DNA from 4 places in the Cupriavidus sp. SK-3 genome. Region 3 is predicted to be linked to each of the others. Evidence: predicted binding sites of a transcription regulator. Region 3 holds the regulator's gene; each other region holds the start of a gene.
The links. Region 3 encodes LexA, which represses DNA repair genes until DNA is damaged. Its sites were predicted from a motif close to ACTGTATNNNNATACAGT; they were not measured.
Positions count from the first base shown of each region.

Region 1: a site for LexA is predicted at 2,609-2,626, ahead of CF70_RS32960 (ATP-dependent helicase). Genes of this name have one in related genera too.
Region 2: a site for LexA is predicted at 2,102-2,119, ahead of CF70_RS01235 (PA0069 family radical SAM protein). Genes of this name have one in related genera too.
Region 4: a site for LexA is predicted at 4,927-4,944, ahead of dinB (DNA polymerase IV). Genes of this name have one in related genera too.

Region 1 covers NZ_JFJV02000295.1:31,300-39,068, forward strand. Annotated here, with positions in the region: gene CF70_RS32955 (sigma-54-dependent transcriptional regulator) at 1-398, shown strand, start outside; gene CF70_RS32960 (ATP-dependent helicase) at 422-2,539, opposite strand; gene CF70_RS32965 (TlpA disulfide reductase family protein) at 2,724-3,278, opposite strand; gene CF70_RS32970 (thioredoxin fold domain-containing protein) at 3,382-3,828, opposite strand; gene CF70_RS32975 (membrane protein) at 4,095-4,694, shown strand; gene CF70_RS32980 (LysE family transporter) at 4,770-5,420, shown strand; gene CF70_RS37145 (hypothetical protein) at 5,534-5,704, shown strand; gene CF70_RS32985 (YifB family Mg chelatase-like AAA ATPase) at 5,729-7,273, opposite strand; gene CF70_RS32990 (accessory factor UbiK family protein) at 7,397-7,660, opposite strand.
Region 2 covers NZ_JFJV02000018.1:994-8,762, forward strand. Annotated here, with positions in the region: partial or broken gene CF70_RS37250 (FAD-dependent oxidoreductase) at 1-360, opposite strand, end outside; gene CF70_RS01230 (Lrp/AsnC ligand binding domain-containing protein) at 470-973, shown strand; gene CF70_RS01235 (PA0069 family radical SAM protein) at 992-2,074, opposite strand; gene CF70_RS01240 (LysR family transcriptional regulator) at 2,293-3,213, opposite strand; gene CF70_RS01245 (NINE protein) at 3,247-3,735, opposite strand; gene CF70_RS01250 (hypothetical protein) at 3,996-4,400, opposite strand; gene CF70_RS01255 (PQQ-dependent sugar dehydrogenase) at 4,576-5,706, opposite strand; gene rpsP (30S ribosomal protein S16) at 5,851-6,105, shown strand; gene rimM (ribosome maturation factor RimM) at 6,227-6,856, shown strand; gene trmD (tRNA (guanosine(37)-N1)-methyltransferase TrmD) at 6,918-7,724, shown strand.
Region 3 covers NZ_JFJV02000257.1:44,385-52,153, forward strand. Annotated here, with positions in the region: gene CF70_RS27235 (replicative DNA helicase) at 112-1,503, opposite strand; gene rplI (50S ribosomal protein L9) at 1,744-2,196, opposite strand; gene rpsR (30S ribosomal protein S18) at 2,228-2,506, opposite strand; gene priB (primosomal replication protein N) at 2,510-2,809, opposite strand; gene rpsF (30S ribosomal protein S6) at 2,884-3,258, opposite strand; gene CF70_RS27260 (asparaginase) at 3,360-4,358, opposite strand; gene lexA (transcriptional repressor LexA) at 4,583-5,239, shown strand; gene CF70_RS37090 (hypothetical protein) at 5,349-5,516, shown strand; tRNA gene CF70_RS27270 (tRNA-His) at 5,686-5,761, shown strand; gene CF70_RS27275 (hypothetical protein) at 5,933-6,208, opposite strand; gene CF70_RS27280 (DUF808 domain-containing protein) at 6,690-7,631, shown strand.
Region 4 covers NZ_JFJV02000240.1:51,103-58,871, forward strand. Annotated here, with positions in the region: gene mnmC (bifunctional tRNA (5-methylaminomethyl-2-thiouridine)(34)-methyltransferase MnmD/FAD-dependent 5-carboxymethylaminomethyl-2-thiouridine(34) oxidoreductase MnmC) at 1-1,479, opposite strand, end outside; gene CF70_RS25015 (23S rRNA (adenine(2030)-N(6))-methyltransferase RlmJ) at 1,713-2,570, shown strand; gene CF70_RS25020 (SOS response-associated peptidase) at 2,723-3,394, shown strand; gene CF70_RS25025 (DUF1488 domain-containing protein) at 3,426-3,677, opposite strand; gene CF70_RS37060 (hypothetical protein) at 3,977-4,597, shown strand; gene dinB (DNA polymerase IV) at 5,015-6,178, shown strand; gene CF70_RS33975 (hypothetical protein) at 6,322-6,804, opposite strand; gene CF70_RS25045 (hypothetical protein) at 7,246-7,769, shown strand, end outside.

The DNA.
Region 1 (7,769 bases), on a different contig from region 3:
ATGTCGTCACCATCCCGCTGCCCCCGCTGCGCGAGCGGCGCGAGGATATCGTGCCGCTGTTCGAGCACTTCATGCTGGTGGCGGCGGTGCGCTACCAGCGCCCCGCGCCCATCCTCTCCGAGCTGCAGCGCCAGGCGCTGATGCAGCGTGCCTGGCCCGGCAATGTGCGCGAGTTGCGCAACGCCGCCGACCGTCTGGTGCTGGGCGTGCCGGAGGGCGGCACGCGCGCCGATGCGCTCGACGACTCCACGCCGCTCAAGGAGCGCATGGAACACTACGAGCGTGCTGTCATCGCCGATACGCTGGCGCGCACCGGCGGCGCGGTCAGCCAGGCCGCGGACCTGCTGCAGGTTGGCAAGGCCACGCTGTACGACAAGATCAAGCGCTACGGGTTGTAGGGCAGCCTGCCGTCAACGGCAGTTCAACGCCACATATCCCGCATGCGCCCGGCCAGGTCGAGCCTGGGCAACGGCGCCCTGGCTGGCGCGTCCGCCACCGGCGGGGGCGGCGGCCAGGCGCGGCTGTGGAACAGCGGCATCACCCGGTTGGGCAGGAAGCGCGTGCGCGAAGCGTAGACGTGGCGATCCCCGTAGCCCGTTTGCTGGTGCACATAGAAGCGCTGCGGCACCACGATGTCGAGGTGGTCGCGGGCGCGGGTCATCGCCACATACAGCAGGCGGCGCTCTTCCTCGATTTCCTCGGTGGTGCCGGTGGCCAGGTCCGAAGGCATGCAGCCGTCGACGGCATTGAGCACGTAGACCGCCTTCCACTCCTGGCCCTTGGCCGAGTGGATGGTGGACAGGATCAGGTAATCCTCGTCGCGCAGCGGCACGCCGGATTCGTCGCTCGATGCGTCCGGCGGGTCGAGCGTGAGTTCTGTCAGGAAGCGCTCGCGCGAGGCGTAGGTGGCGGCGATCCGTTCCAGTTGCTGGAGATCGGCCGCGCGCGCGGGAGCGTCGTCGTGCAGGCGTTCCAGATGCGGCTGGTACCACGCCACCACCTGCTCGAAGGCCGAGGGCCACGGCGCGGCCGGCGCCATCAGGCTGCGCGCCAGCGCCAGCAGATCGGGCCACGCCTCGGCGGCGGCCGGCGGTGCGTCGAAGGATTCCAGCGCGAACAGCGGCTCGGTGGCGATCTCCACCGCGTCCAGCGCGCGCGCGGCGGTTTTCGGTCCCACGCCGGGCAATAGCTGCAGGCTGCGGAAGCCCGCCATGCGGTCGCGCGGATTTTCCAGCCAGCGCACGACCGCCAGCACATCCTTTACGTGCGTGGATTCCAGGAATTTCAGGCCGCCGAACTTGACGAAGGGGATGTTGCGCCGGACCAGTTCGATCTCGAGCTGCGCGCTGTGGTCGGCGGCGCGGAACAGCACGGCCTGCGACAGCAGCGCCAGCCCGGCCTCGCGCCGCGCCAGGATCTGCTCGACCACGTAGCGGGCCTGGTCCGCTTCGTCGTTGACCACGACGATCTCCGGCTTTTCGGCCGAGCCGCGCTCCGACCACAGGTCCTTGGTATAGCGTTCGGCCGCCAGGCCGATCACCGCATTGGCGGCAGCCAGGATGGGCTGGGTCGAGCGGTAGTTCTGCGACAGCGTGACCATGTCCGCGGCCGGGGTGAACTGCCCGGGGAAATCGAGGATGTTGCGCACCGTGGCGCCACGGAAGGCATAGATCGACTGGGCATCGTCACCCACCACGGTCAGGCCGCGCCCGTCGGGCTTGAGTGCGAGCAGGATGGCGGCCTGCAGCGCATTGGTGTCCTGGTATTCGTCCACCAGCACATGGTCGAAGCGTGCGCCCATGTCCTGCGCCAGCATGGGTTCGGCCAGGGCCTGCGCCCAGTAGAGCAGCAGGTCGTCGTAGTCGAGCACCTGCTGCTTCTGCTTGGCTTCCACATAGCCGGCGAACAGCCCGCGCAGCGCATCCGTCCACATGGCATAGCGCGGGAACCATTGCTTGAGCACGTCTTCCAGCGGGGCCTGCGTGTTGACTACCCGCGAGTAGATCGACAGGCAGGTTTCCTTGCGCGGGAAACGCGAGGCCTGCGCGGACAGGCCGAGGTCATGGCGCACCACATTCATCAGGTCGGCGGCATCGCCGCGATCGCAGATGGTGAAGCTGGGCGACAGGCCGAGCGTCTCGGCGTACTCGCGCAACAGGCGCGCGCCGATGGCGTGGAAGGTGCCCGACCACGTCAGCGCGGCGCGGCCCGCGCCGGAGGTCTGCATGCCGAGCGCCTGGTCCACGATGCGCTCGACCCGCCGCCCCATCTCCGACGCCGCGCGGCGCGAGAACGTCAGCAGCAGGATGCGGCGCGGATCGGCGCCGCCCAGCACCAGGTGCGCGACCCGGTGCGCCAGCGTGTTGGTCTTGCCCGAGCCGGCGCCGGCAATGATCAGCAGCGGCGCGGCGGGCTCGTGGGTCACGGCCGCGCGCTGTTCCGGGTTCAGGGTGGACAGGTAGGCGGGCGTGGCGCAGGCATCCTGCCTGTTGGCGGGTGCATCGCAAAGCACGGCGCTGGGATCGGGATCGAGTAACACGGCAGGGGCCTTTGGGAATGCCGGGCGTGCAAGTGCGCTCGCCGGCATGGGCGGGGAAAACTGCCGGTAACTGTATATCCATACAGGCGAACTGCGCAAGGCCGGGGCCATTGCGTGGGGCTGCCGCAATAAAAAAGGTGCCATGGCAGGCACCTTTCTGGCGGATTCGGGCGGGCTGCGCGGATCAGGCCGCCTTGGCGAGCGCACCGTCGAGCAGCTTGTGCAGCGCATCCCACTCCGGTTCGCCGACATAGCGCTTGAGGATGCGGCCGTCCTTATCGATCACGAAGGTGGTCGGGGTCAGTTGCACCTCGCCGAATGCCTTGGCCGCCGCGCCGTCGGAGTCCATCGCCACCTTGAACGGCAGCTTGCGGGTTTGCGCATAGTTCATCACGTACATCGGCGGGTCGTAGCTCATTGCCACCGCCACGAACTCCAGGCCCTTGTCCTTGAACTTGTCATAGGTCTTGACCATGTCCGGCATCTCCTTGACGCAGGTGACGCAGCTGGTGGCCCAGAAGTTGACCAGGTAGACCTTGCCCTTGAGATCGGCGGTGCTGACCTTCTCGCCCGACAGCAGCGTGAAGGTGGCGGGCGGGGCGGCAGTGGCCGGGGCGATGGCGCGGTAGCCGAACCAGGCCAGCACGGCAACCAGCAGCACGGCGGCAATCGCGGGCCAGAGCTTGCGCCGGGCCGGGCTTGCCGCGGGAGGGGCGGTTGGGGAAGTGGAGGTCGTCATGATGCTCGCCGACAGGTCAGACAAGCCGCTATTCTACTGCCGCTGCCGCGGCGCTGCCGGATGCATGCATGGAGGCACTCGCGCTGCGGCGATTAGCCGCAGTTCAGTCCGGCGCGGCGGCCAGCGCCGAGCGGGCCTTATCCAGCGCCTGTTCCAGGTAGGCACCGTAGAAGTCAGGCTGCATGCCGCGCAACGGGGTGGCCAGCGAGCGGCCGCGCGCGTCCAGGAAGAGCACCGTGGGCGCCACCGTCACGTTGCGGCTGCGGGCCCATTCACGCGCCGTGGTCATGCTGCCATCCGCATTGCGCAGCGGCGTGTTGGCGGTCATGTCGAGCTCCCGCGCCACGATCTCGCCCGCCGCGGCCTGCGGGCCGAGATAATTGCGGCGCACCGTTTCGCAGTAAACGCAGTCGGGCAGCGTGACCAGCACCACCAGCGGTTCGCCGCGGGTGGCAGCCGCCTTGGCCTGGGCGGCCAGGTCGGTTGCCGCGGGCAGGCGGGTGCTGGCGGCCAAGGCGCCATGGCTTGTCGTGACGATGAGGGCACCCATCACCGCCGCCATGGCGCGCAAGGTACGGCGGGCGGGCGCACGGCGCGGTCGCGGCATGGACGGGACTGGCGGGTGGCCTGGCGACGGGATTTGCATGGGCTGGCAATGTGGATGCGCGCTGGCACGCAGGTTCCCCGATAATAGCGGCTTCCGTCCGCATCCGTGGTGCCGCCCGCGCGCCCTGGATGCGGGATCGCGCAATCCCGGGCACCGTCCCCGGCAATGTCCGCCGAACGTTGCCGCACGCTGCCGTACCCACTGCCGAGATGTCCCACCGCCGGTTTTCCCGCTTGTTACCGTCCTCGCTTGCCACCGCCCTCGCCGTGACTGCGCTCGGCGCCATGCTGATCGCCTGCTCGCCGCGCTATGACTGGCGTACCATTCAGTCCAACGAAGGCGCGTACGCCGCGCTCTATCCGGGCAAGCCAAGCGGCGCCGCCCGCGAAGTGGCCATTGCCGGGCGCAAGCTGCCAATGACGATGGACGCGGCCCGGATCGACGAAACCCTGTTCGCCGTTGGCGTGGTGACCTTGCCCGCCGACGATGCCGCGTTGCGGCAGGCCGCGCTTGAATCGATGCAGGCGGGGTTGCTTGGCAACCTCGGTCCCCACCCCGCGGAAGCGGTCAAGACGCGCAAGGTGAAGGTGATGTCGGCCGCGACACCCGCCGTGGCGCTTGACGGCGTGGAGGTGCAGGTGGCGGCGGTCTCGCCGCAGGACCAGTCGCCTCGCAGGCTGACGGCGCGGCTGGTGGCTTCCGGGGTGCACGTCTACCAGGCGGTTGTGCTGGAGGCCGGCGATGCCGCGCGCGACCAGCGCCAGGCGGAGCAGGTCGACCAGTTCCTCACTGGTTTTCATCCGTTTTAGGCGCTAACCGAGCCTTATTGCGCTTAGCCGGCCCGCAATGCGCGGGCCGATCAATCCGTTCAAGGGAGTTTTTTCATGCGTTGGGAAGTTTGGCTGGCCTATTTCGCGGCTTGTTGGGTGATTGCCGTCTCGCCGGGTTCGGGGGCGGTGCTGTCGATGAGCCATGGCCTGTCGTACGGGCTGCGCAAGACCACCACTACGATCTTCGGCTTGCAGACCGGCCTGGTGATCATCCTGCTGGTGGCGGGCGGCGGCCTGGGCGCGCTGCTGCTGGCGTCCGAGCATGCCTTCGCCGTGGTCAAGACGATCGGTGCGCTCTACCTGATCTACATCGGCGTGCAGCAGTGGCGCGCCCGCGTGGATAGCGCCCCGGATGAGGCGGCGCAGGGCCAGGAGGCGCCGCGCGTTGCCGCGCTGAGCCCGCGCCGCCGTTTTGCCACCGGCTTGCTGACCAATGTGACCAATCCCAAGGGCATCATCTTCATGGTCGCGGTGCTGCCGCAGTTCATCGACCCGGCCCATGCGCTCGCGCCCCAGCTCGCCATCCTGGCCGTGACCATGTGCGCCGTGGACCTGGTGGTGATGCATGGCTACGCGCTGCTGGCCTCGCGCATGCGCGGCCTGTTCCGCAATGCGCGCGCGGTGCGCTGGCAGAACCGGATCTTCGGCAGCGTGCTGGTGGCCGTGGGCGCCGCGCTGTTCTTCGTCAGGCGCCATCCGGCTTGAGGAAGCGGAGCCGGCATCCGCGCCGGCCCGGTCTCCCGATCTCCTGATCTACCGCTAGCTTCCCGCAGGTGCGTTTGCTTCAATAGGTAGGACGACTCGAGCGGAGGTAAGCAATGCGAAGCTCTTCCACCCTGCAGGCCAGGTTGCATGCACGACCGGCCCATACCGTGCCGCCGGACGAGGAGCCGCCGCCGCCGGGCATTCCGCCCGATCTCCCGCCCATCGAACACCCACCGCCGCCGACGGAGCCGCCGGTGGCGGTGCCTCCGCCCCGGCGCGGCTGAGTGCGAACCGGACGCGCGCCGTCGCTACGGCGTACGCAGCGCCCGCCGATACTGGATGGCTTCGCCCACATGGCTGGGCTGCAATAGCTCGGTCCCCGCCAGGTCGGCAATCGTGCGGGCGATCTTCAGCGCCCGGAAATAGGCGCGCGCCGACCAGGACAGCTTGGTCATGGCGCCACGCAGCAGGGCTTGCGCCTCGGGCGTGAGCGGACAGTGCTCGTCGATCTCACGCCCTGAGAGCGCCGCGTTGGGCTTGCCCTGGCGCGCCTGCTGCAGGGCGCGGGCGGCCAGCACGCGCTGGCGCACCTCGGCGCTGGACTCGCCGGGAGGGCCATCGAGCATTTCGCGCTGGTCCTGGGCAGGTACCTCCACTTGCAGGTCGATCCGGTCGAGCAGCGGCCCCGACAGCCTGGACTGATAGCGCAGCACCTGGTCCGGCGTGCAGCGGCAGGGACGCGACGGGTGTCCCAGGTAGCCGCACGGGCAGGGATTCATGGCGGCGACAAACTGGAACCGGGCGGGGAAGTCGGCCTGGCGCGTGGCGCGCGAGATGGTGACGCGGCCCGATTCGAGGGGTTCGCGCAGGACCTCCAGCACGCGGCGGTCGAATTCCGGCAGTTCATCCAGGAACAGCACGCCTTGATGGGCCAGCGAGATCTCGCCGGGGCGAGGATTGCTGCCACCGCCCACCAGCGCCGCCGCCGAAGCGGTGTGGTGCGGCGACCGGTAGGGCCGCTCGCGCCAGCGGGCGGGGTGGAAGCCGGCGGCGGTGAGGCTCTGCACCGCGGCGGATTCCAGCGCTTCGTCCAGCGTCATCGGCGGCAGCAGGCCGGGAAAGCGCTGCGCCAGCATGGATTTGCCAGTGCCAGGAGGGCCGACCAGCAAGGCCGAGTGCTGTCCGGCGGCCGCGATTTCCATGGCGCGGCGCGCTTGCGGCTGGCCCCGGACGTCGCGCATGTCCGGACCGGCAGGCTCGTCTTCGCCGATCTGCGCAAGCGGTTCCGCACGCGCCAGCCGGGCGTCCGGCAGGGGGCCCAGGTGAGCGCAGACTTCCAGCAGGGAGCGTGCTCCGTAGACCGTGATCCCGTCGATCAAGGCGGCTTCCGGCGCATTTTCTGCCGCTACCACGAAAGTGCGGGGCGGGCCTGCGCCCGATATCTGCCGCGCGGCGTTGTCGCGCCCCAGGCTCATTGCCATGGCCAGCGCCCCGCGCACGGGGCGCAACTCCCCGGATAGCGACAACTCGCCGGCGAACTCGCTGGCATCCAGCCCGTCCAGCGGGACCTGGCCACTGGCGGCCAGGATGCCGAGTGCGATCGGCAGGTCGAAGCGCCCGGATTCCTTGGGCAAATCCGCGGGCGCCAGGTTTACCGTGATCCGCCGGCTGGGAAACTCGAAGCGGCTGTTGAGGATGGCCGCGCGGACCCGCTCACGGCTTTCACGCACCTCGGTATCGGCCAGCCCGACGATCGTGAAGGCAGGAAGGCCGTTGGCCAGGTGCACCTCGACCGATACCAGCGGTGCCTCAAGGCCGGTCAACGCCCGGCTACGCAGCAGTGCGAGGCTCATCTCACTCCGAAAGCGTCAAGGATGTGTTAACGAAAATGGCCGCCGGAATACGGCGGCCATCGGTCGGGATCTTGGCCCAGGTTCATCTGACTACCTGGGCGAGCGTGCGGCGCAGCAAGGGCTTCAGCCGGAAACAGACGTGTCGGACGCGCCTGCCGCGCGGCTTTCCAGCGCCTGCACGCGGGCTTCCAGTTCTTCCAGCCGCGCGCGGGTGCGCGCCAGCACCTGCGATTGCACATCGAATTCCTCGCGGGTGACCAGGTCGAGCTTGGAAAACCCTTGCGTCATCATGCTGCGCACGTTTTTCTCGATGTCCTTGGCGGGCGAGTTGCGCAAGGCCTCGCTGATCTTGGCCTGGAAATCGTTGAACAGGTCGGTGGGCTTCATTGTGATTCTCCTTTTGCACCGCCTTGGTGCGTGTAATGGGGTGAGCGGATTCGGCGTGCAGCATCGCGGTGCACCGTAATGGGGTGCGGACGAAGGCGATGCGCGCACG
Region 2 (7,769 bases), on a different contig from region 3:
GCGGATGCAGTCTCGGCTGTACTCGGCCAGCCGCACCATGCGTTCCTTGTTGACGGCATAGCGGTCGGCGGTACAGTTCATCAGCATTTGCCACATCCACTGCAGCTGGAACAGCGAGCCGTCCGGGCGAATGGTGAGCGGCGCGTGCTCCTGGAACATCCATTTGATGGCTTTGAGCGGCACGCCAGGCGCTGCCCACGGCGACGCGTAACCCGGCGAGATCTGGCCTGCATTGGCAAAACTGGTGCCAAGCGCGGGCGCGGCCTCGCGGTCGATCACGGTGACATCATGGCCGGCACGGGCCAGGTACCAGGCGCTGGTCACGCCAATTACGCCACTGCCAAGAACGAGAACGCGCATAGTCGGGGGCTCACAACCAAGAAATAGTGTGGATAGAGTATTTATCTCTATACTATTGAAATATGTGCAGTCATAGTTATCGTAATTTTCACGGAAACAGGAAGAACTAATGAGAACAAGTCGCCAGCCCGTGCGCAGCCTGGACCGGCTGGACCGCAAGATCCTGGCCTTGCTCCAGGCGGACGGCCGCATGTCGATGAAAGAGCTGGCGGAAGCGGTTGGCCTGACCATCACGCCGTGCATCGAGCGGGTCAAGCGCATGGAGCGCGACGGCGTCATCATGGGCTACTACGCCCGCCTGAATCCCGTGCTGCTTGGCAGTGGCCTGCTGGTGTTCGTGGAGATTTCGCTTGGCAACAAGTCGGGCAATATGTTCGAGCAGTTCCGCCGCGAGGTGTCGCGCATTCCCGAGGTGCTGGAGTGTCACCTTGTCTCGGGCGATTTCGACTATCTGATCAAGGCCCGCATCCGCGAGATCGGCGAGTATCGCCGGCTGCTGGGCGACATCCTGCTGCAGTTGCCCGGCGCCGCGCAGTCCAAGAGCTACGTGGTGATGGAGGAGATCAAGGAGACGCTGGCGATCGCGGTCGACGAGAAGGCGCCGCACGCCTGAGACCCTGCCGGCATCTGTCTAGAACAATGACATCTGCGGCGTTGCACCGGCCCTTGAGAAATGTTCGGTAGTCAGGGGGTGGCGTTCGGCGTTTAGCCCATGGCGCTGGCAGGCCAGCTTGAAACGCTTGCGCAGCAGTTCGGCAAAAATGCCGGTACCTGTCATGCGCGTGCCGAAGCTGGAGTCGTAGGCCTGGCCTCCCCGCATCTGCGCGATCAGGCTCTGGACATGCCGGGCGCGCAGCGGATGGTAGGTGGCCAGCCACTCGGAAAACAGATCCGCTACCTCGCGCGGCAGCCGCAACAGGATATAGGCGGCTGTCTTCGCGCCAGCGTTGGCACCCGCCTCCAGGATGGACTCCATTTCCGGGTCGGTCAGGCTTGGGATGACGGGCGCCACCATCACGCCCACGGGAATCCCGGCCTCACTCAGCGACGCGATGGCTGCGATGCGACGCGCCGGCGCGCTCGCCCGCGGTTCCAGCGTGCGGGCTATCTCATTATTGAGCGATGTGACGGACATATGGACCCGGACCAGGTTCCTGGCCGCCATGCGCTGGAGGATGTCGATGTCGCGCGTGACAACCCCCGACTTGGTCGTGATGGCCACCGGATGGTTGAACCGTTCCAGCACTTCCAGTATGCCCCGTGTGATGCGGAGTTTGCGTTCGATGGGCTGGTAAGGGTCGGTATTGGCGCCCAGCGCGATGACCGATGGCGTGTAGCCGCGGCTGCCTAGTTCGGCCTGGAGCAGTTCGGCGGCGTTCTCCTTCGCGTACAGGCGGGTTTCGAAGTCGAGGCCCGGCGAAAGTCCCAGATAGGCATGGCTGGGTCTGGCATAACAGTAGATGCAACCGTGCTCGCATCCTCGGTAAGGATTGATGGAAGCGTCAAAGGGCAGGTCCGGCGACTGGTTGCGCGAGACGATGCGTTTCGCCTTCTCCGTGAAGACAATGGTTTGGATCTGGGATGTCTCTGGCTCATCGATGGCTCGCGGCTCTTCGTCGACCCGTTCGCGGGTCCATGCATCGAAACGGCTGACGTTGTTCGAGCGCGCCGCCCGGCCTTTGAGCGGGCTGGAGGAGGGAGGTCGGGTCGTCACGGTTGCAGTCCTGCGGCTACGGTTGATACTGTATAAATATACAGTGTTCGCCGGCCAACCGGCAAGGAGTAAAGGGTGGATGTCCCCGGAAGCAGAAGATTCGGCGAATCATGCACGACGGGGTCCGTGCGGGACGGCGGCTCTGCAATGGGTTATTCCTGCTGCAGCACTTCGCAAAAACAGCCAAGGTGTGTTTTGCCGTGCGGGAGCCACGCCAGTCAGGCAGGCGGTGCCGCCTCGGGGCGGTCCCAGTAGGGCGGGGAGCCGAAGCGCGCCGCAAAGAAATCGGTAAAGGCGCGGGTTTTTGCCGGCACCTGCCGGCGGCTCGGGTAGACCGCCCAGATCGATACCGACGGCAGCACCGGATAATCGGGCAGCACGTTGACTAGCGCTCCACTGCGCAGGTAGGGGCCGACATCCCAGGTGGATTTGAGCGCGAGTCCCATGCCAGCCAGGATCGCATCCCGGATGACCTCGCCGTTGTCCGTGCGGAGATTGCCGCTGACGGCGATCGCGGTCTTGCCCAGCGCCGTGTCGAACTGCCAGGAGGCCTGGTCGCCAAGCACGATGCAATTGTGGTTGCGCAGGTCCTCCGGGTGCCGTGGCGTGCCATGGGCGGCAAGGTAGGCGGGCGAGGCGCAAATGGCGCGATGGCTCGGGGCAAGCGGGCGGGCCACCAGCGATGAGTCGGGCAGGGCACCCATGCGCAGCGCCACGTCCACCCCGGCCTCCACCAGGCCGATCACCTGATCCGTCAGCCGTAGGTCCAGCGTCAGGCCGGGGTAGGCGGCAAGGAAGGCTGGGATGGCCGGAGAGACGTGCTGGCGGCCGAAGGATGCGGGCACCGTGACGCGCAGTATTCCGTGTGGTGCTTCCGCCCCCCGGCCTACCGACTGCGCGGCCTGGTCGGCCGTGTCGAGCAATTGCCCGGCATGCACAAGAAAGCGTTGGCCGTCTCCGGTCAGCGAAATGCGCCGCGTGGTCCGGTGCAGCAGCCGCGTGCCGAGCTTTTGTTCGAGTAGCGCCAGGCGGCTGCTGGCCGATGACGTGGACAGCCCGAGATCGCGCGCCGCCGCCGACAGGCTGCCCAGCGCCGCCGCGCGCACGAACACCGCGATATCCAGCAGGTCGAAGTGCATGGCGCCTGGGCCCCTGGGCCTTGGAACTGCCAATTACTGCGAAAGGGCGCGAGCGGCTTCGACCTGGGATTCGAAGAAGGTCTGGAAACTGATGGCCAGGCCGGCCATCAGCAGGCCGGTTCCGATCAGCAGCGACAGGATAACCAGGATCACGACCGGCCAGCCAGACCGGGTCGGCTTGCCATGGGGATTGAAGCGGGCATCCCATTTATCGTCCGGGCGCAGGCCATACACGATGGCCGCCAGGAAGGCGCTGATCACCGACGTGCCACCGGCGATGGCAAAGGTCCAGTTCAGGGCCGGCGTGCCGGCGCCAGTCTGTATCGAAATGACGCCGATGACCCCGGCCAGGGCCGCCAGCAGGTGAGCCCACGCAAACTTGTCGCGCAAACCACCCAGGTAGAAGCGATGCAAGCCCAAGCTGCCGAACAGGAAGGCAAGCGCGACCGTGAGCAGTTTGGACTTGCCCCGAAGCGGCTTGACGAATGCGGTGGCGGCTGGAACTTGGGTAGCGGCAGGCATGAGGCGGCAACTAGGTTGATGGCCGGCCAGGGGGCGACCGGCGCAAGATCAGATCAATGCCAGTCAAGCCGGCACCGGCGCTCATTGTACGCTGGCCTCGGGCGCAGGCGCGGGAAGGCCGGGTGCGATGCGGGTCGGACGGCGAAGCACACGGGAGTTCCGTGCGCGGCACAGCCGGGAGGAAGGGGGTACAGGAAAGCGAGGCGGATCCCGCCGTTTGGAGGGCAAACAGGCGGGGGGGATGCAGGTGTCAGGCGGACCTAACGGCCGCCGTCGCGTCCCCGCGCCTGCCAGCCGGGGCCGGTGCCGGGACCGCGCTGCTCGCCGCGCGCGTTGTCGCCTTGCGCGTTGCGATCGGCTGGGCGGCCGCGCTCATCATCGCGCTCCTGGGGAGGCAAGGGGCGGCCGTTAAGGCGGTCATCAGCGCGGGCTCGGGCTTCCATTCTTTCGATCTGGGCGCGCACATGGTCTTGCCGTTCGGCGCGTACGCTGGCCATCTCCCAGCCACCCTGGCCGCGCGCGTTACCATTGCCCGCGGTCCGGCCTTCGGGCCGGCTGTGTTGCCAAAACGCGACCTGCGCATGGCTGACAGCATTAAGGCCGAGCACTGAAACGGCCAACAGGATGCCAGCCACCGAGTCGCGCAGGAAGGTGCGGGGGAGCATGCGGAATCCCAGTATCCTGTCGCGCGGTGAGTTGTTCGAGATATGGGTTCATGGTACGCACGGGCCTTCGGGACGCATATGCAAAAGCCGTTACTGGTGTAACGGATTGTTTCGCCTCCACCGGTACGTTTCGCGGCTTGCCTGCGGGCTATGCGGGGAGTGGCGTTTCAACGGCTCACGGCGCGTAGCGGATACGGTAAATGGCGCCCGCCGTGTCGTCGCTGACAAGCAGCGAACCATCCGGGGCGACCAGGACATCGGCCGGCCGGCCCCAGGCTTTGCCGTCTTGCAGCCAGCCTTGCGCGAAGACTTCCTGGCGTGCTGCCTGGCCATTCTCGTTCACCACTACCCGGACAATGCGGTAGCCGACCTTCGCGCTACGGTTCCAACTGCCGTGCTCGGCAATGAAAATATTGTTCCGGTATTCGGCGGGAAACTGTGAGCCGGTATAGAAGCGCATCCCGAGCGAGGCGACATGCGCGCCCAGCTTTGCGGCCGGTGGCTCGAACTCCGAGCAGTTGCGCTGCTTGCCGAACTCAGGGTCGGCAACGCTGCCGGCGTGGCAGTATGGATAGCCAAAATGCTGGCCGGCACGGGTCAGGCGGTTGAGTTCGTCGTCTGGCACATCGTCTCCCAGCTGATCGCGCCCATTGTCCGTGAACCACAGCTGGCGCGTGACCGGGTGCCAGTCAAAGCCCACCGAATTGCGCACGCCCCTGGCTACTACCTGCAGGTCGGAGCCGTCGGGCTTCATCTTCATGATATTGGCGTAGCGGTTTTCGTCAGGCTTGCAGATATTGCAGGGCGCACCGACCGGAATATACAGATAGCCATCCGGACCAAAGGCGATGAACTTCCAGCCGTGGTGGGTTTCGGAGGGGAAGCGATCGCTCACCACGACCGGCTTTGGCGGGGTGTCGAGCCGGGCTTCGATGTCATCGAGCCTGACGATGCGCGAGACCGAGGATGCATAAAGGGCGCCGTCGCGGAAGGCCACGCCTACCGGCATGGTCAGGCCGGTGGCGATTGCCCTTACCCTCGGGTCAGGCGCCAGCGCGTTGCTGATTGCATAGACCTTGCCTTGGCCAAGGCTGCCGATAAAGAGGGTGCCGGCCGGTGACATGGTCATGCCCCGTGCTTCCGGCACATCCTGGCTCAGCACGTCGATGCGGAACCCCGGCGGCAGCTGGATCTGCTCCAGCGGCAGGGCCGTGGCCGCGCTTGTATCGGGACCGAACCAGGCAGCCGCGGCGAAAGTGGCTGCAAGCAGTGCGCGGAAGGCGCGAATGTGAAGGTGGGAACGCACGGCAAGATCTCCTGTCGGGGTTTTCGCCACGATGCCTGTAGCCAGGTGTCGAGTCAATCGCTCTAAGTGTTTGTTTGGGCTCGGGATTTGGTCTATACTCTTGCGTTTCGTGTTCGAACATCAAGTTTTCTGAGGAATCAAACCATGGTCGTAATCCGTCTGGCTCGCGGTGGCAGCAAGAAGCGCCCCTTCTTCAATATCGTCGCGGCAGACTCGCGCAATCGTCGCGATGGCCGCTTCATCGAGCGTATCGGCTTCTACAATCCCCTGGCTTCGGCAAGCGAAGAAGGCCTGCGCCTGGTGCAAGACCGCCTGACCTACTGGCAAGGCGTGGGCGCACAGCTGTCGCCGACGGTTGCCCGTCTGGTCAAGCAGAACGCCGCCAAGGCCGTAGCCTGATTGTTGTGACGCGCGTTTCGCGACGCGTGGCAAACGACACGTGACAGAACGCAAGCAAGGCGTCCCGGCGCGGCGGCCGCTCAATGTGCCGCTCGAGTCCTCGGCCCGGCCCAAGGCCGGTGTGCAGGAAAAGGCGAGTCTCAAGCCGCAGGGCGTAGCTGGGTTTCCGGCTGCGCTGGCATATACCGATAAGCTGCCGGACGACCTGATCGAGGTTGGTTACGTCAGTGCGGCTTACGGCATTCGGGGCTGGATCAAGGTCCAGCCGCATGCCGACGATGCGAGCGCGCTGTTGCATGCGCGCCGCTGGTGGCTGCTGAAAGCTCCGCCGACAGGCCTGGTGGGCGCGGCCGATGCCGTGGCATCGGAGGCATTGTGCGTGAAGGTCGTGCAATCCCGTGAGCATAGCGGTACCGTGGTGGCCCAGGCGAACGGCGTGTCCGACCGCAACCACTCGGAAGCGCTCAAGGGTCGCCGTGTCTGGATTCGTCGCGAGGATTTCCCCGCGCCGGATGAAAACGAATTTTACTGGGTCGATCTGATCGGCTGCGCCGTGTTCAATGAGCAGGGCGAGTCGCTGGGCGAAGTGTCCGGCCTGATCGACAACGGCGCGCACCAGATCCTGCAGGTAGCGCATACCTTGCCTGACGGCAAGGCAAGCGAGCGCCTGATCCCCTTTGTCGACGCATTCCTGCGCTCGGTCGATATTTCGGCCAGACGCGTGGTGGTCGACTGGGGCCTGGACTACTGAGCGGTCCGGCAACGGACGCTCGGCTGGCGGCGGCCGGGTGGGCAAGTATAGGGAGGGGCGGATGCAGTTCGATGTGATCACGCTATTTCCCGAGATGTTCCGTGCGCTGACCGACTGGGGTATCACCAGCCGGGCGGCCAAGCAGCAGCGTTATACGCTGCGCACCTGGAATCCGCGCGATTTCACCAGCGACAACTACCGTACGATCGATGATCGCCCGTACGGCGGCGGTCCTGGCATGGTAATGCTGGCCAAGCCACTGGAAGATGCAATCGGCGCGGCATGTGCGGCGCAACTGGCGGCGCAAGCCGCCGCGGATGTGCCGGGCGAGCCGGTGAAGCCGCATGTGGTGCTGATGTCGCCGCAAGGCGCGCCCCTGACGCATCAGAAGGTGATGTCGCTGGCGCAGCGTCCCGGCCTTGTGCTGCTTTGTGGCCGATACGAAGCCATCGACCAGCGATTGATCGAGCGGCGCGTGGATGAGGAAATCAGCCTCGGCGATTTCGTGCTGTCGGGGGGCGAGTTGCCGGCCATGGCCGTAATCGACGCGGTCGTCAGGCATTTGCCGGGCGTGCTGGGCGATGCCCAGTCGGCGGTTCAGGACAGCTTCGTCAATGGGCTGCTGGACTGTCCGCACTATACGCGGCCGGAAGAATACGAAGGTGTGCGGGTGCCCGAGATACTGCTCGGGGGCCATCATGCCGAGATCGAGAAGTGGCGGCGCCAGCAGGCGCTCGCGAATACTGCGAAGAAGCGCCCCGATCTGATCGAGGCAGCGCGCAGCCAAGGGTTGCTGAGCCGGGCCGACGAGAAATTCCTGTCGGCCTGGCTGGCGAAAGAAGGGCGGGAGTTCGCTCCCGCCAGGTGAAACCCCATCCTCTGCCGGGGCCCAGGCCATGCCTGGGGCATACAA
Region 3 (7,769 bases):
GCAATATTTTACAGGGTTGTGGAGCGAAGCCGGAGGACTTTGACAAGCGGCATGGACAATCCACCATTGCCGCCGAGCCACGATGCCCGGCAAGCCGCGCCAGGACAGGCTTCAGGTATCGTTGTCGAAGAAAGCGGGGCCGCCGCTGAAGTTGTCAAACTTCGTGAATTGACCCAGGAAGGTCAGGCGCACGGTCCCAATGGGGCCGTTACGCTGTTTACCGATAATAATTTCGGCCGTGCCCTTGTCCTGCGAATCCGGGTTGTAGACCTCATCACGGTAAATAAACAGGATCACGTCGGCATCCTGTTCGATAGCGCCGGACTCACGCAAGTCGGACATCACCGGGCGCTTGTTGGGCCGCTGCTCAAGGCTACGGTTCAGCTGCGAGAGCGCAATCACCGGACAGTTGAGCTCCTTGGCCAGCCCCTTGAGCGAACGCGAGATTTCCGAGATTTCGGTCGCGCGGTTTTCACCACCGCCCGAGCCCGACATCAGCTGCAAATAGTCGATGATGATCAGGCCAAGCTGGCCGCACTGGCGCGCCAGCCGCCGCGAGCGGGCCCGCAGCTCCATCGAGCTAAGAGCCGGAGTCTCGTCGATGAACAGCTGGGCATCGTTCATGCGCTGGATGGCATGCGTAAGCCGTGGCCAGTCCTCGTCGAGCAGGCGGCCGGTACGCAGGCGGTGCTGGTCCAGGCGGCCGACCGAGCCGAGCATACGCATGGCCAGCTGCGTGCCGGCCATTTCCATCGAGAACACCGCCACGGGCAGGCCCTGCTCCACTGCCACGTGCTCGCCGATATTCAGCGAGAAGGCGGTCTTACCCATCGAGGGGCGCCCTGCAACGATGATCAGGTCGCCCGCCTGCATGCCGCTGGTCATGCGGTCCAGATCGATAAATCCCGTCGGCACGCCCGTCACGTCGGTACTCGAGTCACGGTGGTACAACTCGTCGATGCGCTCCACCACCTGCGTCAGCAGCGGCTGGATCTCCTGGAAGCCCTTCTGTCCGCGCGAGCCCTCCTCGGCAATGGCGAACACCTTCGATTCGGCTTCGTCGAGCAGCTCCCGCACTTCGCGCCCCTTGGGGGCGAAGGCCGCACTGGCGATATCGTCGGCCGCGGTGACCAGCTTGCGCAGCACCGAACGCTCGCGCACGATTTCCGCATAGCGGCGGATATTGGCAGCGCTAGGCGTGTTCTGCGCCAGCGAATTCAGATAGGCCAGCCCGCCCACCTCCTCCGCCTTGCCAGCAACCTGCAGCGTCTCGTAGACAGTGATGACGTCGGCGGGCTTGGTGGCGGCGATCAACCGGGAGATGCTCTGGAAGATCATCCGGTGATCGAAGCGGTAGAAGTCCGCTTCGGACAGGAAATCGGCGATACGGTCCCAGGCGGCATTGTCCAGCAGCAAGCCACCCAGCACCGATTGCTCGGCCTCGATGGAGTGCGGTGGAACCTTGAGATTATCTAGTTGGGGGTCTGCGACGGGCGCGTTCATGGGAAGGGATTATAACGGTCGCCGCCAGACAGCCGGGGGAGAATTCGCAGCCGGTTGCTACCACGTCCGGCCAAGTGACGGCGGGGCAACCAGCCCGGTGGCCATGATGCAAACGCGGGTAGCGGCCAAACAAAAAGGCAGGAGCGCTTTGCTCCTGCCTTTTTGTTTGGTCAAGCCCGATACCGGCAACCGGTCCCTGCCTGCCAAACAGGCAAGCGGGACCAGCGGCAAGATCAATGCTTAGACGTGTTCGCCCAGGACGGAAACCGTCACGTCGACCAGCACGTCGGTGTGCAGCGAAACGCTGACCGGATGGTCGCCGACGATCTTCAGCGGGCCATTCGGCAGGCGCACTTGCGCCTTCTCAACCTTGAAGCCTTGACCAGCCAGTGCTTCGGCGATGTCGGCGTTGGTAACGGAACCGAACAGGCGGCCGTCCACACCCGACTTCTGGGTGATTTGCACGGTCAGGCCATTCAGCTTTTCGCCTTCGGCTTGCGAAGCTGCCAGCTTCTCGGCAGCTGCCTTTTCCAGTTCAGCGCGCTTGACTTCGAACTCGCTGATCGCGGTCTGGGTAGCACGGCGGGCCTTCTTGTTCGGGATCAGGAAGTTACGGGCGTAGCCGTCCTTCACGCGAACGATGTCACCCAGGTTGCCCAGATTGATGACTTTCTCAAGCAGAATAATTTGCATCGTGTTTTCTCCTTAACGGACCTAGGGCCGATCAGTTCTTGTGCAGGTCGGTGTAAGGCATCAGCGCGAGGAAACGCGCGCGCTTGATAGCCGTATCGAGCTGACGCTGATAGTGCGCCTTGGTGCCGGTCAGGCGGGCGGGGGTAATCTTGCCGTTGTCGCCGATGAAATCCTTCAGGGTGTCCAGATCCTTGTAGTCGATCTGTTCCACGCCAGCCACGGTGAAGCGGCAAAAGCGCTTGCGCTTGAACAGCGGGTTTTGCTGCTGGAAGCGCTTCTTGTTCTTGTTGTCACGTTTGACGAATGCCATGATTCAATCCTTTTCGAATGCTTTACATCCAGTGATGTGAAAGACGAGAGCCTTGCTGTTGCGGTGCTTGCGGGCCAGGAATCCTTCGCAGTCGAGCATCGCGCCGAGCGGAGTCCGCTCTAGCCGCTGGCCGATCTGACCGATTCCCATGGCGGCGATGGCGAATTCCACCTGCCTGGGCGTTTGCGCCTCGACCGTCTCACCCGCGTACTGCAAGATGCAGTTGACAACGGGGACCCCGGCCGGGGTGTAACGCAAGGCATCGCGTTCCGCGAGCGTTGCGCAGAGCCTTAACTGGTTCAACGCACTCTCCCGCACCGATGCCCGCACTTGCCGCCGCGGCGTTCAACGCCCACGGCAACCACAACAGTCCGCACTTAGGCGGCCTGGACTTCGCTGGTCTGTTGCGCGGCCTTGCGGGCTTCTTCGCGCTGCACTTCCTTCATCATCGGGGACGGTGCGGTTTCGGCCTTCTTGGTCTGAACGATGAGGTGGCGCAGCACCGCGTCGTTGAACTTGAACGCATGTTCGAGTTCAGCCAGGGTTTCCTTGCCGCATTCGATGTTCAGGCAAACGTAGTGAGCCTTGGCCAGCTTCTGGATCATGTAGGCCATCTGACGGCGGCCCCAGTCTTCCACGCGGTGGATCTGGCCTTCCTGCGACGTGACCAGCGTCTTGTAACGCTCGATCATGGCCGGAACTTGTTCACTCTGGTCCGGATGGACGATAAATACGATTTCGTAATGACGCATTGACGCTCCTTTTGGATAAGCCGCCCGGGCGCCATGTCCGGTGCAGCAAGGTTGGATAGCCTTAAAGTATAGCGTGTTTTTGCCCCCTCGAGCAAGCCGCCTTAGTTTTCGGCGAACAGCGCCTGCAACGCAGCGGGATCCACGGCCAGTCCGGGCGTAGTCGCCAGGGCCAGCATCAGGAGCACGCGCGCCTTATATGGATTGAGATCGCCTGCGGAAACGAAGGCACCTGAAGCCGGTCGTGGAGGTGCCGGCATTGCCACATGCCCTGCCCCGGTGCGTGAGCTACGCACCACGGCCACTCCCGCCCCGGCCGCGTCCACCAGCGCATCGACCAGCGACTGGTGAACCGACCCGTTGCCTGCGGCCGCCACGACCAGCCCCGCCACACCTGCCTGCGCCAAAGCGTCCACCACCAACCGGCCGGGCTCCGCGTAACTGGCAAGAATCTCCACCTGCGGCCATTTGGATGGCACGGCCCAGGCCTGGTCCGGCAACAGTCGGGGCGCCCGGACAAATCGCACGAGGTCGTCCTGCACGAACCCGATCGGGCCAGCCAGCGGCGACACAAAAGCGTTGACCGCTGACGTATGTGCCTTCACCACATCCCGCCCGGCATGGATTTCCTGATTAATCACCAGTAGCACGCCCTTGCCCGCCGCCCCGGCGCTGGCAGCCACCCGTACCGCGTCCAGCAGGTTCAAGGGACCGTCGGCCGACAGGGAGGTCGAAGGCCGCATCGCCGCCGTCAGTACCACCGGCACCGTGCCCACGCACGCCAGATGCAGCAGCATTGCCGTCTCCTCCAGCGTATCGGTGCCATGGGTAATCACAATGCCCGCCACATCGGCCTGCGCAGACCAGAACGCAACGCGTTCAACCAATCGGGTCCAGAGGGCGAACGACATGTCCTTGCTATCCACCTGCGCCACCTGCTCTGCCTCGACGCGGGCCACGTCGCCGAGCGCCGGCACCGCATCAAGCAGCGCCGTCACAGGCACTGTGGCCGCCTGGTACTTCGCGCTGCTGGCAGCACTGGATGAAGAACCGGCAATGGTGCCACCGGTAGCAAGCACGACGACGCGAGGCAGGAGGGACATGGCGAGATAGAGATCGAAAGCCAGAAAGATTGAGCAGCGAGCGAAAAAAGAGGCTGCAAGTGCCGCGAATTGTAACGCCCAGACTTGCGCGACACGGCGCGGCGTGCCGCGCCCGAGGCACCTGTCGATGCGCAAACTCCCAAAATTCCGCTTGCACTTCACTCGATACTGTATAAAATCACAGCATACTGTTTAAACATACAGTGCTTTCCAACACGGCGACCATGGCGACCCTGACACCGCGACAGCAGCAGATTTTTGACCTGATTCGCAGCAGCCTCCAGCACACGGGCTTTCCGCCCACACGCGCCGAGATCGCCGCCAAGTTCGGCTTCTCATCGCCCAATGCTGCCGAGGAACACTTGAGGGCCCTGGCCCGCAAGGGCGTAATCGAACTCACCCCAGGCGCCTCGCGTGGCATCCGGCTCAAGGTTTCGCGCAGCGACTCAGAACTACCAGACCAATTCTCGCTGCCAATGGCTGGCGTGATGCAACTGACGCTGCCCCTGGTCGGGCGCGTCGCGGCCGGTAGCCCGATCCTTGCCGCAGAACACATCGACCGCCAATACCAGGTCGACGCTTCGGTGTTCGACGTGCAGCCTGACTACCTGCTCCGGGTACGTGGCCTGAGCATGCGGGACGCCGGCATCCTCGATGGCGATCTGCTTGCGGTCAAGCGTGCCAGCGAGGCCCCGAACGGCAAGATCGTCGTTGCGCGACTGGGAGACGACGTCACCGTCAAACGCCTCAACCGCCGCGGCGACTCGATCGAACTCATTGCTGAGAATCCCGATTTCCCCAGCATCATCGTGCGCCCCGGCCGCGAGGAGTTCTCTCTGGAAGGTATCGCCGTCGGCTTGATCCGACCCAGCGGCTTCTGACGAGTGCGGCTGAGGCGGGCAAGCCCGTATCACGCCGACGCCCGATTGTGCCAACGCCGCCCGCTAGTCGGGCACCGCTAACTGTTGTTGCAAGTCACCAGGTGTAGCCATGCTGCCAGCCAACCGCCTCTCCGCCCGCCGCCCCGTCAAGCCCGTACCATTCCGCCAATCCAAAGGCGTGCGTATCTACCAGGGTGCGCAACGACGCACCATGGTGGGCAGCATGGCAGCCATCTGCCGCATGCTTGAGCTGGAGGAGTCGGCCAAGCTTTCATAGGTGGGCCACAGCAGCACTCACTTGCGCGCATCGCGGTAACCGACCTAACCGGCTGAAATCGCATAAGGCAGCGCAGAGAAAAAAATTGTGCAGAGTGCTAGCCATCTGCCTTTTGGTATTGTATGATCTTGTTCTTCGTTGCTCAGCAGCAAGCTGAACAACCTCTACGGTGGCTGTAGCTCAGTTGGTAGAGTCCAGGATTGTGATTCCTGTCGTCGTGGGTTCGAGTCCCATCAGCCACCCCAAGAATTTTCCTTGCAAAACAGCGCCTTAACCAAGGCGCTGTTTTCATTTGTGCACCCCAAAGCCAGGGGCCATTCCCGCCATCCTCCCACGGTGGGATTACTTGCTAACCGCCGGTGTCAGCACAACCCTCCTCCGTTTCTTCCACGCAGCGACCTCCCCCCATCCCTTAGCTAGTCCGCAAGAGGAAATCCAAATTCGCCGCGCTCCAGGTCTCGTTCAAATGCGACTGTCCACGAAATGCCGGTAGCTGCAGGATAGACTTGGACGTCTCCGCCCACTCGGGCGACAGTGATTTTCCGGGGGATATGACTCGACCCGCTGCCTTGCGAAATGCCCTCTTCCTCGCTCACCTCGAAGTCTTCTAGAACAAATCCATGCCGCGCGCAGGCGGATTCAAAGTCGCCGCGTTCATTCACGGGCAGTTCGTGGAACAGCTTTTGAACCATGGCTATCTCCCAGAGCCTGGCAAAATCCTAGCATGACGGCAAACCAGCTCGCATAGGACAACTGCATCCACACCGGGCAGGAGCCGTCGCTAATTGGCTCCGACACTCTCCAAAAAGCCTGAACGTGGCGGGCCCGGATAACCTGCAGAACCCCTCACAAGAGGGTTCTTGCGCGGGGAGAGACGATCGATACTCTCCCCAAGGCGCGTCTCCTGGTTATCACGGCCACACCTGTGCCAATCGATAGCGGGGGATCGTCTGCCACCGCAGGTCCGTTAGCTCGCTCACGCCTGGCGCTTCTGGCCGCCAGTTCCAACTCGATCTTCGTATGCGCTACCGCATCAGGCGGTGTCTCGGCGGCCCACATGTCATTGGACGACCTGTTCAGGCGCTCATCCATTTTCAATGGCAATATCTTGCCATGCGGCCTTGATCACCTGAAGGACCTCTCCTACTCAGCACCGACATGGGAGCTTGAAATATGGCCGGCACCAGCCTGCTTTTGCTGATCGACGACATCACCTCGATCCTTGACGATGTGGCAACCATGAGCAAGGTGGCTGCCAGGAAAACCGCTGGCGTCCTGGGCGACGATCTTGCCCTCAATGCGCAACAGGTCAGCGGCGTGAAAGCCGATCGCGAGTTGCCGGTTGTGTGGGCGGTTGCGGTGGGTTCTTTGCGCAACAAGGCGATTCTGGTACCGGCCGCGCTCGCAATCAGTGCTGCGACCCCCTGGGCGATCGTGCCACTGCTGATGGTGGGCGGCGCGTTCCTTTGCTACGAAGGATTTGAAAAGATCGCGCACCGCTTCATGCACGGAGAGTCGCGGAGCGAAGTAGATCCTCCTGGCAAACATCAGGCACAAGATCCTCCGACGGATTCAGTAATTGACGAGAAAGCGAAGATCCGCGGCGCGGTGCGCACGGATTTCATCCTGTCCGCCGAAATCATCGTGATCTCACTGGGGACCGTCTCCGGCGCGCCGTTTGGTACGCAGGTGGCCGTGCTGTCCGCCATCGCCCTCGTCATGACAGTGGGTGTCTACGGGCTGGTGGCCGGCATCGTCAAGCTCGACGATGCCGGCCTGTATCTTAGTCAGAAAGCCTCCACTCTCGCGCAAGCCGTGGGCCGCGGGATTCTTCGGCTGGCGCCTTGGCTAATGCGCGTACTTTCCGTTGTGGGTACCGTGGCAATGTTCCTGGTTGGCGGCGGGATACTGGCACACGGATTTCCTGGCATGCATCACCTGACGGAGGTAACAACGCAAATGCTTGGGGAAGTACCGTTGCTCGGCAGTGGACTGGAAATAGCGGCACCGATGTTGATCAATGCGATGATCGGCCTGCTGGCCGGGGCTTTGGTCACGATCGGCTTCACGGTAGTGAAGCGAGGAATACAGGTTCTTCTGCCGTCATCGCGCTAACTTGCGACTGGAACCTGTGCCTTGCGCAGGCGACTGCGGACAAGAAGGTTCGCTCGAAGCAGGCTTTGATCGGCCTTTTCGCCACGAGCGGATCAGAGCGCTCTGTCTGTTTCGGCGTAAACTCCGAAGGAGCGGCGT
Region 4 (7,769 bases), on a different contig from region 3:
GTCCGGCCAGGTGCCCAGCCGCTCCACTTGCGCGGCCTCGAGCGTGGTCAGCTGCCCGCGCACGCGGTCGATCGTCATATGGTGCAGCGGCAGCAGGCGCAGCGCCTCGTGCGCGTTGGCGAGGACCATCACCGGCGCCTGCGCCATCACCGCCCCGACGTCGTCCAAGGCCTGCCAGCCATCCGCGGCACGCACCAGCCGAGCGACCCGGCGGCCAAAATGCGTCGTCACCGCTGCTCCAGCCTGCGCCAGTTGCGCGTGGCAGATGTCAGGCGGCGGCGCCCAGCCGCCCTGCCCGAACCAGAGTCCGCCATGGGGAACGGCGGCGCCATGCCGGCGCGCGGCTTCGTCGGGCGGCATCCAGCGCGCGAACGCCTCGGGAAACCCCAGCGCGGCCAGCGCCGCCCGCTGGATTCGGGCGTCCTCCGCATCCGCGCCAATCTGCAGCACGCCGCACCCCTGCCAGCCCGGCGCATGCCCTGCCGCGGCCAATGCCTCCCAGGCTCTCAGAGAGAACAGGTTCCCGGCGCGCGACAAGCGCGACAGGAGGCTGTCGTCCGACGACAGATGCGGGTGCATGGCTGCCGCGCGATGCGCGGAAGTCAGTCGCGCGGGGCCATCATGCGCGTCGAACAGCGTCACACGCCAGCCGCGTGCGGCCAGGCGCTCCGTGACCGCGCAGCCTGCCAGCCCGGCACCGATCACGATGGCGTGTCGCCCGGGCCAGTTAGCGGCGGCTGGCGGGGGATGCCGGCGCTGGCCGCGCGCCGCGGGGAAGCGCGCCACCGTCATATGCCACTTGCTGCCGTAGCCGGTCGCCCGCCTCACCTCGAAGCCAGCCGCCTGCAAGCCGCGCCGGAAAAAACCGGCCGCCGCATAGGTCGCCAGCGTGGCCTCCGGACGCGCCAGCCGGGCGAGCCGCTTCATCAATGGTGGCTGCCACATATCGGGATTGCGGTCGGGCGCAAAGCCGTCCAGGTAGAACGCGTCGACGCCCAGCGCCAGCCTTGGCAACACGGTATCGATATCGCCGAATGCAAGCGTCAGCACGACCGCCCCGCCCTCGAACTCCAGCCGGTGCAGCCCGGGCAAGGTCAGCGGCCACGCCTGCCGCAACTGCGTGGCCAGCGGCGCCAGTTCCGTCAGGCCCGGCAAATTGGCGTGGACGGCGGCGAGACCGTCGCTGGCGAACGGGTGCTTTTCCACCGACACGAAATGCAGCCGCCGGCAACGCGCGGGATCGGCCCGCCACGCCTGCCACGTCGCCAGGAAGTTAAGCCCGAGGCCAAACCCGGCCTCCAGGATCACGAACTGGTCGCGCCCGCCCCACGCGCCTGGCAAGCCGTTGCCCGCCAGGAAAACGTGCCGGGCCTGCTCCAGGCCACCCTCGTCGCTGTGGTAGACATCCCCGTAACGCTGCGAGTATGGCGGGCCCGAGGCGGCGAAAACGGGCTCGGCGAGATCTAAGGCGCGGGTCATGGGCAAAACTTGGACAAGGAGGGGACAGAGAACGTCGGACAGGAAAGGGTCGGGACACGACGCTGGCGCGCAGGCCGGAGCACCATGGCGAGCCAGGGCGCCCGGGATGCTGGCGTCTCGCGCGGCACCGCGAACAGCCGTATGGCAGCGCCAGAGCCCGGCGATGGTAGCATAGCGCCCTGTGCCGCCGGCCCGTCCAGGCCGGCATCGGCACGCCCTTTTCCCGCCTCGCCATGCTCAGCTACCGTCACGCCTTCCACGCCGGCAACCACGCCGATGTTCTTAAACACGCCATCGTGGTCCAGTTGCTGGAGCAGTTGAGCCAGAAAGACAAACCCTTCTGGTATATCGACACGCACGCCGGCGCCGGGCTTTATGCGCTCGACCACGCTTACGCGCAAAAAAAGGGCGAATACGAAACCGGCATTGCCCGGCTGTGGCAGGCCGCCGCCGCCAAGAGGCCCATGCCGACCTTGCTCGAGGACTACCTGGAACAGGTGCGTACCCTTAATCCGGACGGCAACCTGAAGCACTACCCCGGTTCGCCCTGGCTCGCCTGGCAGATGCTGCGCGACGCCGACCGCCTGCGCCTGTTCGAGCTGCACAGCACGGAAATCCAGGTGCTGCGTGAGAATTTCCGCGGCGCCGGCCGCCGCGTCATGCTTTACGACGGCGACGGCTTCACCGGAATCAACGCCATCCTGCCGCCGCCGCCCCGCCGCGCGCTGGTGCTGATCGACCCCTCCTACGAAGACAAGCAGGACTACGCCCGCGTGCTGCGGACCCTGCAGGATGGCCTGCAGCGCTTCGCCACCGGCATGTACGCCATCTGGTATCCCGAGGTACAGCGCCGCGAATCGGTGCAGTTGCCGGTGCAGTTGAAGAAGCTGCCGCTCAAAAGCTGGCTGCACGTCAGCCTGCGCGTCAAGCATCCGGTTTCCGGTGGCCTTGGCCTGCACGGCAGCGGCATGTTTATCGTTAATCCGCCGTGGCGCCTGAAGGAAACCCTGGAGGCGGCCATGCCCGCCCTGGTGACGCTGCTGCGCCAGGATGACGGCGCCGGCTTCACGCTGGAAGCCCAGGAAAGCTGATCCTCGCGCGCTCAGCGGCCGATGACCGCAGCGACCGAGTCGGCCCGCTGCCGTGATCGCGAAACAACCGCGCGGTGTCACTTTGGTCCTGCCCGCCCGTCCGCCATACTGGATATTCCCTTTCACATGCAGCAGCGGCATGGAGACAAGCCATGTGCGTCAACTACGCGCCCGTGCAGGCGGCCGTTCTGCGCGACGTCTTCGGCGTCACCTGTCCGGTGCGGGAATGGCCTCCCGAAACGTGGCCTGACTACGTCGCGCCGCTGCTCGTGGCGGACCACGACGGCCAGCGGCAATGCCTGGCCGGCACCTTCGGGATGGTCCCCAGGAAGCGCATTCCGCCCGGCGTGGCGAGGTTCGACACCACGAACGCGCGCTCGGAGTCGGTGGGTGAAAAACGGACGTTCTCGGCGGCGTGGAAACAGGGTCAGCTATGCCTGATACCAGCGCAGTGCTTCTATGAGCCCGATTACGCAACCGGCAAGGCGGTACGCTGGCGGATCTGGCTCAAGGATGGCGAGCCCATGGCAATCGCCGGCCTCTGGCGCGCATGGCCTGGCGAAGGCGGCCAGGACGTCTTCAGCTTCACCATGCTGACCATCAATTCGGAGCACCACCCGTTGATGCAACGCTTCCATGCGCCGGGCAAGGAAAAACGGATGATCGTGATCGTCCCGGGCACGGAGTGGGATGATTGGCTGAATTGCAGGGATACGGAACTGGCGCGCAGCTTCCTGCGCCCCTACGCCGCGGAAAAGCTGGCCGCCGAGCCCGCACCGCTGCCGCCGCGGGTTGCGGCAGGATCTCCGGAGGCGCCAGCCTGAGCGAACTGCGTTTGCCCGGACTGAACAGCGTTCAGGAAATCTGATACCGGTTCTGCCGGCTGCGGGAATAGAGCCCCCGCGCGAGTTCCAGGATGTGATCGCGGTGGCGGTCGAATGCATCGAGCACGGCAGGCTCGTCCGGGCGCAATTCAGGGCTGAGGGTAGAGAGTACCGCGCGGTCCACCTCGAAGGCGATTTCACGCGAGTTGTCATAGCCCCAAAAACATACGCAATGCCTGGAAGGGTCGTAGCTCCGGCTGGGATTGGGGAAATTGAGTGCCATACATGCATCCTAGTCCGATTCGTGGGCATCCGTACGTTATCGAGGACCCGGTTGCGCTATTTCGCCAGGATTCGGGGACGCGCCCCCCCAGCAAGTCTGGGAAGGGGCGCTTTATCGCTGGCCGCGCATCGCGCAGGCTGCCCGGCGACGCGGCTTTGGCGAGACATTCGCGCCCGTACATTGAGCGACATTTGCATCGGGAATACCAGATCTAAGCATCTTCTACTTGGCCCGCGAACGGCGAGACCGTAGCATGCCCAGGTCATCGGCTCATCGGCGCGAGGCATGCCAGCCAACGCATGCGCCAGTACAACGATGCCGATTCGACACGGCAGGCGCGCCAACGCGGCCCGGCCGCCGTGCACCCGGACAGGACCGGCTACCAAAAAGCCGGCCGCCGGAAATCTGTACAAGGGTCAAGGGGTCATATGAAGATATTTAGCGGAATCAGCAACGGGTGGGCAGCGGAAACCGAGGCGACGGACGGGGGAATCTGGAAAAACACGATTGCCGCCGCCAGCCATGCGCTGGAAACCGTCGCGCTGGTCGAGCATGGCGTAGGCATGACGCTGAAGCTGCAGCGCAAGGTCCGCGCGCTACGCGAACGGCTGCGCTCGACGCAAGCCGAACTCGATCGTTACCGCGACATGCACGCCCACGCCATGGAGGCGTTGCGCCGGACCGAAAGCGTCGTGCCGCAGGACACGAGCCAGCTGCGGGCGGAGGGCGAAGCCCTGCAGATGCGGCATCGTGCCTACAAGCTGCTGGTCGAACACTATGCTCGCGCCGGCATCCCCATCGACCTGGCTGTCTTTACCAGGCAACGCCGCCGGGTTCTCCAGCACATCCTGTTCCAGCAACGCCGGGGCGTGGCCATCGCGGAAATCAGCGTGGACGATATCGCGTTCCTGCTGCGTTGAGCGACAGGCGCCGATAAGCGGTGGGCTTTCGCCCGCGCTCCGCGCTGGCATTTTCAGCTTGCCGGCAAGCCAGATGCGGCGGGAAAGCCCGTTGTCACGCGACGTGAACCGATCTCATCAGCCGCTACCAGGCCAGCAAGAAAGACAGCGTCACGGTGGGGGTCCAGAACCTGCTGAACCGCTGCTACTACCCCCCCTAGAGCCAGTTGCTGCGCAAGCGATAACACTTCGCACTTGCCCGCCGCGGGCATCGTGCTGACGGCGACTTACGTCCATCGCTGGTAGGCCCGCCGGGGCGCCGCGGGGATTCTTCTTGTAGAATTCGATATACTGTATATGCATACAGTAACCGAGGCGACCCGCCCCCGAGTCCTTTCTCGCGGCCGGGGCGCGTCGTCAACCCCGTTCGCTGACGCCATGTCATTTGCCCCCCGCCGCATCGCCCACCTGGATATGGACGCTTTCTATGCGTCCGTCGAGCTGTTGCGGTATCCGGAACTGCGCGGCATGCCCGTGGTGATCGGCGGCGGACGGAATGCGGTGCCCGAGACGCTTGAAGACGGAAGCCGGCGCTTTGCGCGCCTGCGCGACTATGCGGGACGGGGCGTCGTCACCACCTCGACTTACGAAGCGCGCGCGCTCGGCGTTTTTTCCGCCATGGGCATGATGAAGGCAGCCCAGCTCGCGCCTGACGCCATTCTGCTGCCCACCGATTTCGATTCGTACCGGCACTACTCCCGGCTCTTCAAGGCGGCCGTCGCCACGTTCACGAGCCAGGTCGAAGACCGGGGCATCGACGAAATCTACATCGACCTGAGCGATGTGCCAGGCGAGCCCGCCGATATCGGCAGCCGCATCAAGCAAGCGGTTCGCGAGGCTACGGGGCTAAGCTGCTCCATCTGCATCGCGCCCAACAAGCTCCTCGCCAAGATCGGATCCGAACTGGACAAGCCCGATGGGCTTACCCTCCTGACGCCGGAAGACATCCCGCTGCGCATCTGGCCGCTGCCGGTGCGCAAGGTCAACGGCATCGGCCCGAAAGCCACGGAGAAACTCGCCGCGCTCGGCATCGCCACCGTTGGCGACCTCGCCAGCGCGGACCTCGGACTGCTGCAGACCCATTTTGGCCGCAGCTATTCCGCGTGGCTCGCCGAGATCGCGCAAGGTCATGACGAACGCCCCGTGGTCATCAGCTCGGAGCCAAAGTCGATGAGCCGCGAAACCACGTTCGAGCGCGACCTGCATCCGCGCCATGATCGCCAGGCTCTCGGCGAAGTCTTTACCGGCCTGTGCCAGCGCCTTGCCGAAGACCTGCGCCGCAAGGGCTACGTCGGCCGCACCATCGGCGTCAAGCTGCGCTATGACGACTTCCACACCGTCACCCGCGACCTCAGCATGCCGGCCCCGACCGCCGACGCCACCTTGTTGCGGCGCGCCGCCACCGAATGCGTCAGACGCGTTCCGCTGAACCGGAAGATACGGCTACTGGGCGTACGGGTGAGCGCGCTGACACCAGCCGGCGAGCTGGAGTATGCGTCGGCGCCGGTCCAGGGAGAGTTGCCTTTCGGCGAAGACGAATAATTGCTGACACTGCCGCCCAATCGACGACATTTTCAACTCTGAGCCGGCCGGACGCTAAAGTGCAGGCACGGCGGCAGCCGGGCCCGCCCCCAGCCGGTCCCGCCCAGGCTGCCGATGCTGCGTCGCCGACGACCCCGGCTGCGTCAGTCTGCCGGCTTCTTCCTGCCTCGCTGCTTCCCGGCGACACGCGTGCCGGACTCGTGTACCGCCCCGCTCGCGGAGCCAGTTGCCGTGCGCTTTCCGGTCGTCAGTACCTGCGCCTGTTTTGCGCCCTTGCCATATTTGCGCACCGAGCGCACGCCCTCGACCTGCATCAGCAACTCAATGGCCGTCAGCAGGCGGTCGATATCCTCGTTGCGCAAGTCCTTGACCAAGCGAGCCACCCGAATGGCCACGCCAGGCGGGAGGATCTCGTCATTCGAGGGGGCGACAGCATCCTCCATGCTGCCGTCCAGCCACAGCCGAGGCAAGCCGAGCTTGGCCTCGATGTCGCGGGCAAGCCGTTCGCCGATGCGCTTCTTTCCGGCCTTGCCTTCCGACGAAAAAACTCGGGAGAAATATGAGGGTTCGCGGTCGACGCGGTCCGCGAGGCGTGCGATCGAGCCTCCGAACTGTTTCTCCAGCACTTGGGCCAGGCGTTGTTCGCGCGTATCTTGGATGTCCATTACTCATTAAACCCGCGCATTACCTTAAGGTAAATTTTCTCCAGGTACTGTAAATTTAGTGATCAAGAGGTAATTTACGGAGCAAAAGGATCTTTCGCTCCCTTCTCGGCGCGATGGTTCGGCGGGTTCGCGCGACACTGACGCGGCAAGCCACGGGCGCGTCGGCACCCTGGTGGCTTCCGCGGATCGAGGATCCGGACTCGCGGCCGGCAAGTCAGGATGGCTACCAAGAAGGCTTGTCTTTAAATTTACCTTTGGGTAAATTATTGGCGTTAACTTGAAGCGGTATCAGAGCCCCGGCATTTCCATACCCGACGCCGGGCTGCATCGCGAGGACCAGGGCTTGTGTCCTCGCCGGTTCGGCCTGGTTGCGCCCATCGGGTCAACCCCGTATGCCGGGTCATGGTAGTCACGGGCTGGCACCACGCCGGCCCGGTCACGCCGCATTGCGTCACGGCGCCAAGTCCGCGCACCGGCCTCGTTGACCTCAAGCACCCGCAGGCGAACGATCACGACAAAGGAAACCTCATGCTTATCGGACTTTGCGGCCGTCCCGGCTCCGGTCGAGACCTCGTCACCAGCTACCTGACCTCCGCGAACCACACTTTCCTGACCGTCACGTTCGACGCCCCGCTGCGCCATATGATCCAGGCCTGCGCCGGCATCAGCGACGCGCAGTTCGACGCGGCAAGGCGCAATGATGTCGTTCCGACGCTAGGGAAATCGCCGGTACAGTTGCTAAACGCCCTTCGCGAGTCCTGGATCCGTGCCCGCATGGATCCGGAAGTGCTGGTCAATCACTGTGCCGAAGCGCTGGACCAGCTCGACGGCTGCGATGTGGTGGTACCCGACGTCGCCACCCATGCCGAGGCCGAATTCATTCATGCGCGCGGCGGCCGGCTGATCCGGCTCGTTTCGGAGCACGG